2 linked regions of the Spiractinospora alimapuensis genome follow. The protein of the gene in region 1 interacts with the protein of each later gene in a pairwise test. Links are inferred from orthologs where the notes say so. Each region holds a gene or a part of one and is shown on either strand. Other genes may lie near its edges.

Evidence for each region.
Region 2: the proteins of ileS (region 1) and J4H86_RS12840 interact in binary tests that used the Escherichia coli proteins (3 or more experiments, as listed by UniProt). The link is inferred for Spiractinospora alimapuensis from one-to-one orthologs.

What each region holds. Positions count from the first base shown.
Region 1 is NZ_CP072467.1:1,037,817-1,041,860, forward strand. What follows is about bases 263-3,993. They hold ileS (isoleucine--tRNA ligase), read left to right. Parts: upstream 263-595; coding sequence 596-3,793; downstream 3,794-3,993. Other genes in these bases: J4H86_RS04875 (SDR family oxidoreductase), read left to right, coding at 3,908-3,993. Outside these bases: J4H86_RS04865 (hypothetical protein), read right to left, coding at 1-162; more of J4H86_RS04875, read left to right, coding at 3,994-4,044. UniProt on the Escherichia coli protein: Catalyzes the attachment of isoleucine to tRNA(Ile). As IleRS can inadvertently accommodate and process structurally similar amino acids such as valine, to avoid such errors it has two additional distinct tRNA(Ile)-dependent editing activities.
Region 2 is NZ_CP072467.1:2,802,842-2,806,099, forward strand. What follows is about bases 310-3,254. They hold J4H86_RS12840 (ABC transporter substrate-binding protein), read left to right. Parts: upstream 310-1,271; coding sequence 1,272-2,237; downstream 2,238-3,254. Other genes in these bases: J4H86_RS12835 (class I mannose-6-phosphate isomerase), read left to right, coding at 310-1,237; J4H86_RS12845 (sugar ABC transporter ATP-binding protein), read left to right, coding at 2,234-3,254. Also shown: more of J4H86_RS12835, read left to right, coding at 197-309; more of J4H86_RS12845, read left to right, coding at 3,255-3,258. UniProt on the Escherichia coli protein: Part of the ABC transporter complex RbsABC involved in ribose import. Binds ribose. Also serves as the primary chemoreceptor for chemotaxis.

The sequences.
Region 1 (4,044 bases):
GACCCAGTCGACGTCCTCGGCGTCGTCCTCGCCAGCCAGCATCTCCCGATGCACGGTGCACGGTTCGTATCCCTGGTCGGACAGCTCCTCGGCGAGCTCCTCCGCGTCGTCCCTGTCCGGCAGGGAGACGAGGACCTGTCCCTCGTCCGCTTCCTCGACCATCGGCCACCTCCGCTGTACCGCCTTCACCGGCGACAAAGGATAGGCCAGTCCGGGGAACTCCAGGACACGCGGTGTGGTGCGAGAAGACCGTCGTCGGTCGCGACAATCCGTCGGGTCGGTGGCCTACTGTGCGTTATTCTTGGTGCTGACGCAGCGACGATGGGGACACGCGCCCACGGAAACAGCCGTCGAGCGACCCGGGGACGGTGAGAGCCCGGGGGCATGACCGTGCGGGGCATCACCCCGGAGCCGCCGGAGGAAAAGCCGGAGTGTTCCGGCCTGAGTAGAACCGGCCGTCACGTAACGAAGCGGACCGTGATCCCTCGGAGGGGAGTCGGTCAAGAAGGGTGGTACCGCGGGGTCGCGCACCTCGTCCCTTCGACCAGCCAGCACCCCATCTCCCCCCGGGGGGAGTTCGATCTGGAAGGTACCAATGGCACCGCAGCCCACCTCCGACCCCGCCTTCCCCGCCCTGCCCGCGCAGATCGACCTGCCGGCCATGGAGCGTGACCTCATCCGCCGCTGGTCCAAGGACAAGGTGTTCGAGCGCTCCCTGGAACAGACGCGCGGCGGACCCCACTGGGTCTTCTACGAGGGTCCCCCCACCGCCAACGGCAACCCCGGGGTGCACCACGTGGAGGCACGTGTCTTCAAGGACGTCTTCCCCCGGTTCAAGACCATGCAGGGCTTCCACGTCGACCGCAAGGCCGGGTGGGACTGCCACGGTCTGCCGGTTGAGGTGGCGGTCGAGAAGGAGCTCGGTCTGTCCGGCAAGAAGGACATCGAGGACTACGGTGTCGCCGAGTTCAACGCGCGCTGCCGGGAGTCGGTGATGCGCTACGTCGGCGCCTTCACCGAGATGACCGAACGCATGGGCTACTGGGTCAACATGGACGACGCCTACCGCACCATGGACCCGCGGTATGTGGAGTCGGTGTGGTGGTCGCTCAAGCGGATCTGGGACAAGGGGCTGCTCGTCCGCGACTTCCGGATCAGCCCCTACTGCCCGCGGTGCGGGACCTCGCTGTCGGACCACGAGTTGGCTCAGGGCTACGAGACCGTGACCGACCCGTCGGTGTACGTCCGGCTCCCCATCACCTCGGGCCCCCTCGCCGCCCCCGAACGACCCACGTCGCTGCTGGTGTGGACGACGACACCGTGGACTCTGGTCTCCAACACGGCCGTCGCCGCGAACCCCGACGTACAGTACGTGGTCGCCACGAACGGTTCCGAGCGGGTGCTCCTGGCCGAGCCACTGCTGGCCTCGGCCCTGGGCGAGGACTGGTCGGCCACCGGGGAACGCTTCGAGGGGGCGGAACTGGAGCACTGGTCCTACCAGCGCCCCTTCGAGCTGGTCGACTTCCCCGAGTCGGCCCACTTCGTCGTCCTCGCGGACTTCGTCACGGTCGAGGACGGGACCGGGCTCGTGCACATGTCGCCGGCCTACGGCGCGGACGACCTCGCCGCCTGCCGCGCCTACGGTCTGCCCGTGGTGGAGCCGGTCCGCGCCGACGGCACCTTCGCCGGCGACCTGGACCTCATCGGTGGGAAGTTCTTCAAGCACGCCGACCCGGTGCTCGTCGCCGACCTCCGCGACCGGGGGCTGTTGTTCCGCGAACAGGCCTTCGAGCACAACTACCCCCACTGCTGGCGCTGCCACACCCCGCTGCTCTACTACGCCCTGCCGTCCTGGTACATCCGGACCACGGAGCTCAAGGACCAACTGCTCGCGGAGAACGAGAGGACGAACTGGGTCCCCGACAACGTCAAGAACGGCCGATACGGGGAATGGTTGCGCAACAACGTCGACTGGGCGTTGTCGCGCACTCGCTACTGGGGCACTCCTCTGCCGATCTGGGAGTTCCCCGACGGCCGCCGTATCTGCGTCGGTTCGCTGCGGGAGCTGAGCGAATTGTCCGGCCGCGACCTCAGCGACATGGACCCGCACCGGCCCTACATCGACGACGTCGTGATCCCCGACCCGGACGCCGACCCGTCACTGCCCGAGGAGCAGCGCGTCGCCCGCCGGGTCCCCGACGTGATCGACGCCTGGTACGACTCCGGGTCCATGCCCTTCGCGCAGTGGGGCGCGCCGCACCAGGCCGAGGAGACCTTCCGGGCGAACTTCCCCGCGCAGTACATCTGTGAGGCCATCGACCAGACACGCGGCTGGTTCTACTCGCTGATGGCGGTGAGCACGGCCGTCTTCGGGCAGTCCTCCTACGAGAACGTGGTCTGCCTCGGCCACATCCTCGCCGAGGACGGGCGAAAGATGAGCAAGCACCTCGGCAACGTGCTCGAACCCATCCCCGTCATGGACCAACACGGCGCGGACGCCCTGCGTTGGTTCATGGCCGCCAGCGGTTCGCCGTGGATGGCGCGCCGTGTCGGCCACGCCGCGCTGGAGGAGATCGTCCGCAAGGTGTTGTTGACCTACTACAACACCGTCTCCTTCTTCACGCTCTACGCGCGGGCCGACGGATGGACCGTCGCCGGTCTGGACACCGCTCCCGCCCCGGCGGATCGCCCTCTGCTGGACCGCTGGGCGCTCAGCGAGCTCCACCGCACGGTGCGTGACGTGGAGTCGGCGCTGGAGCGGTTCGACACCGCGGGGGCGGGACGCCACCTGACCAACTTCATCGACGACCTGTCCAACTGGTACGTGCGGCGTTCCCGGCGTCGGTTCTGGTCGGGTTCGGATTCCGCCGCCGGCGCCTCCGCGTTCGCCACCCTGTACGAGTGCCTGGAGACGCTGACCCGGTTGATGGCGCCGCTGGTGCCGTTCCTGACCGAACACGTCTGGGGTGCGCTGCGGCGTGGCGACGCCCCGGAGTCAGTGCACCTGACGTCGTGGCCGACGGTGAACGAGTCCCTCGTCGACCCGGCGCTGTCGGAGCGGATGGCGTTGGCGCGTCGACTGGTGGAGCTGGGCCGTTCGGCCCGGGTGGAGTCGCGGGTGCGGACGCGTCAACCGTTGGGCCGGGCTCTGGTGGGCGCACGCGACTTCGCCGACCTGCCCGAGCAGCTACGCGAGCAGGTCGCCGAGGAGTTGAACGTGCAGACGCTGGACGCCCTCTCGACGGTCGGAGCGGGCCTCGTCGAGTTCTCGGTGAAGCCCAACTTCCGGGCGCTGGGCAAGCGGTTCGGGAAGCGGACCCCGCGGATCGCCGCGGCGCTCACCGAGGCGGACGCCGCGTCGGTGGTCGAGCAGGTGCGCGACACCGGGTGGGCCCACGTGCGGGTCGACGGCGAGCCCGTCGACGTCAGCGCGGAGGAGGTCCTGGTGACCGAGCGTCCTCGCGAGGGGTGGGCGGTGGCCTCCGGTGGAGGTGAGACCGTCGCCCTGGACCTCTCGGTCACCCCGGAGTTGGAGCGTGCCGGGGTGGCGCGTGAGGTGATCCGGGTGGTTCAGGAGGCACGCAAGAACTCCGGCCTGGAGATCACCGACCGGATCCACCTGTGGTGGGAGAGCTCCTCGGAATTGACCGCCGGAGCCCTGCGGGACCACGAGACGACGATCGCCGGCGAGGTCCTCGCCGATGAGGTGGTTGAGGGCCATCCGGACGTGGAGACGTCCGCGGCGGAGTCGGCCGACCTCGACCTGCGTGTGTGGCTGCGCGCCACCCGCTGATCCGGGGGCTGGTGGACGTCTCGGCGTTCACCAGCCCTGGGTCACCGCCGCGCCGATGATCGTCGCCCTGTAGGGTCCTGGCGAACTTCGTCGTGCGCGAGCGGGAGGAAACCCATGGACACAGGCCTGCGCGGGAAGACCGCTGTCGTTCCCGGATCGACCTCGGGCCTCGGTGAGGCCATCGCCCGATCTCTGGCCGCGGAGGGGGCCAATGTCGTCCTCGGCGGGCGCCGGGGGGACCGGGCCCGCAA
Region 2 (3,258 bases), 1.8 Mb from region 1 along the record:
CGCCACCCTAGAACATCGCGGACAACGTTGCCTCGCCGCAGCCCGCTCACCTGCGCTCGGATGATCGCCCCGCCGGATGCGATGGACCAGTCACTCCCGGAAGAACGGTGGGACTCTTGACATGGTGACGCAATACACATCACTCTGCCCTGAGGCAACGTTGTCTCACTGCGGAGTGGTGCCTATGGAGCCGGTCATGCTCCCGGTCTCGGTCATGGAGCACGTCTATCGAGGTGGACGCTCCATCGCCGCGCTGCGCGGTGGCCCGGCACGGCCGACACGGTCCCCCGAGGAGTGGCTCGGCTCGGTGACCACCCGGTTCGGTCGTGCGACGGACGGGTTGTCCCGCCTGCCCGACGGCGGCCTGCTGCGTGACGCCGTCGGGGAGAATCCGCGCGCCTGGCTCGGCGCGGAGCACGTTGGGAACTGGGGTGACTCTCCCAACCTCTTGGTCAAACTGCTCGACGCGGGGGAACGGCTGCCCATCCACCTGCACCCCGACCGGAGTTTCGCCCACCGACACCTCTCCTGCTGCCACGGCAAGACCGAGGCGTGGGTCGTCCTGGACGCCGCACCCGGGACCACGACGCACCTCGGGTTCAAGGAGCCCGTCACCGCGGACGAACTCACCGATCTGGTGTCCCGCCAGGACACGGAGGGGCTTCTGTCCCGGATGCACGAGGTGCCGCTCCACACCGGGGACGCCGTGCTCATCCCCTCCGGCCTTCCGCACGCCCTGGGGCAGGGGGCGTTCGTCGCCGAGGTCCAGGAGCCCACGGACTTTTCCATCATGTTGAACTGGGCGGGACTCCCACTCGACGGGGAGGTGGAAGGCCACCTGGGGCTGGGCTTCCCGCTGGCCTTGGAGGCGGTGACCCGCACCGCGCTCACCACGGACGAGATCGAGGACCTGTTCGTACGAGGCGCTCTCTTGGCCGAGGCGTCGAACACACCGCTCCCCCTGCTGCCACTGGGCGCCGCACCGTTCTTCCGCGCCGACCTCCTCACCCCTCCCAGGGAGGACCCCACAGGAGCGGCGATTCCGGCGGACTTCGCGGTGCTGCTGGTGCTGGAAGGACGCGGACACCTGCGCTCGACCCCAACGACACCCTCGGGTCCTCCGACGCGGCGGACTGTCGCCCGTGGGGACGCCTTCGTGCTCCCCCACTACTCCGGGCCGCACGCACTGCGCGGCGACGTGCGCGCGCTCCTCTTCCGTCCGCCGCACGCTCCCTGATCGGCGACGGCACCGACCACCGAAAGGACCACACATGAGCTGTCCCCGTACGACGATGATCGTTTTCACTCTCGCCGTAGGAGCGTTAGCGCTCACCGCGTGCAGCGAGGAACCCCTCGGTGTGTCCGGCGACGACGGGGGCGACGGTGGTGACGTCGAATCCGTCGCGCTGATGGTGCAGGACCTCAGCAACCCCTTCTTCGCCGCGATGCAGGAGGGCGTGGAGTCGGCGGCGGAGGAGATCGGGGCCAGCGTCGTCACCGAGGACGGTCGTCAGGACCTCAACGCGCAGAACGAGCAGATCGACTCGTTCATCCAGCAAGACATCGACGTCCTACTGCTCAACCCGGTCGACACCGAGGGGATCACCCCGGCCGTCGAGCGCGCGGTGGACGCCGGAATCACCGTGGTGGCCGTCGACGTCGCCGCCGAGGGGTCACACGCCACGATCATGTCGGACAACGTGCAGGCCGGTGAGCAGGTCTGCACCCATCTCTTCGAGGAACTGGACGGCGAGGGCGAGATCCTCATCGTCGACGGGCGCCCGATCAGCTCCATCCAGGAACGGGTCGAGGGCTGCGAGAACGTCCTGGAGGACTACCCGGACATCGAGGTGGTCGGACACCAGAACGGCGACAACAACCGCAGCGAGGCACTGGATATCGCCACCGACATGCTCACGGCGACCCCCGACGTGGACGGCATCTTCGCGGTCAACGACCCGACCGCGCTGGGGGCGACGCTCGCCGCGGAGCAGCGGGGGATCGACGACCTGCTGATCGTCGGGGTCGACGGCTCTCCCGAGGCCGAGGAGGAACTCGGGAAGGGCGACTCCCCGTTCGTGGCCACCGCGGCCCAGAATCCGCGAATGCAGGGCGCCCAGGGCTTGGAGATGGCGGTGGCGCTCCACGCGGGCGAGTCCCTCGACGACGAGACGACCCTGGTGGACACCGAGCTGATCACCGCCGACGACCTGGACGACTACGAGGGGTGGGAATGACGCAGGACGCGTCTCCCCCACTCCTGTCGATGACCGGGGTCAGCAAGGGGTTCCCCGGCGTGCAGGCGCTCTCGGAAGTCCAATTCGAACTGCACGCCGGCGAGGTCCACGCCCTCATGGGCGAGAACGGGGCCGGAAAGTCGACCCTGATCAAGATGCTGGCCGGCATCCACGCGCCCGACGCCGGAGAGATCGCGGTGGACGGCCGGCCGGTCACCATCGACAGTCCACAACGCGCCGCCGACCTGGGGATCGCGGTGATCCACCAGGAGCTGAACCTGGCGCCGAACCTCACGGTCGCCCAGAACCTGGCCCTGGGCGAGGAGCCGCGTACGTCCTGGGGCCTGTTGGACCGACGCCGTATCCGCGCCGACGCCGTGGAGAAACTCGCCCGGGTGGGGGCCGATCTCGCCCCGGACACCCTCGTCGGTGAACTGAGCGTCGGAATGCAGCAGGTCGTGGAGATCGCTCGCTCCGTCGCCCGCGACGCGCGGATACTCGTCCTGGACGAGCCGACCGCCGCCCTGTCCGAGGCGGAGGCCACACGTCTGTTGGACCTCGTCCTGGAGATGCGCAACGCCGGGATGGGCCTGATCTACATCAGCCACCGCATGGAGGAGGTGTACCGGCTGGCGGACACCGTGACCGTGTTCCGCGACGGCCGGTGGGTGGACACGGCGCCCCGATCGGCACTGTCCGCGGAGGACGTCGTTACGCGGATGGTGGGGCGCCAGATCGATGACCTCTACACGCGGGAACGCCAACCCCCCGGATATGAGGTCGTCGAGGCCCGCGGACTGGGCGACGGAGCGGGTGTGGGACCCGTTGACCTCACCCTGCGCGCCGGAGAGGTCGTCGGACTCGCCGGACTGATCGGCGCCGGCCGCAGCGAGACCGCGCGGCTCCTGTTCGGTGCCGACCGGGCGCGAACCGGTGAAGTCGTCCTGGAGGGCCGTCCCGTCACGATCAGGACGCCGCGAGACGCCGTGCGACACCAGATCGGGCTCGTCCCGGAGAGCCG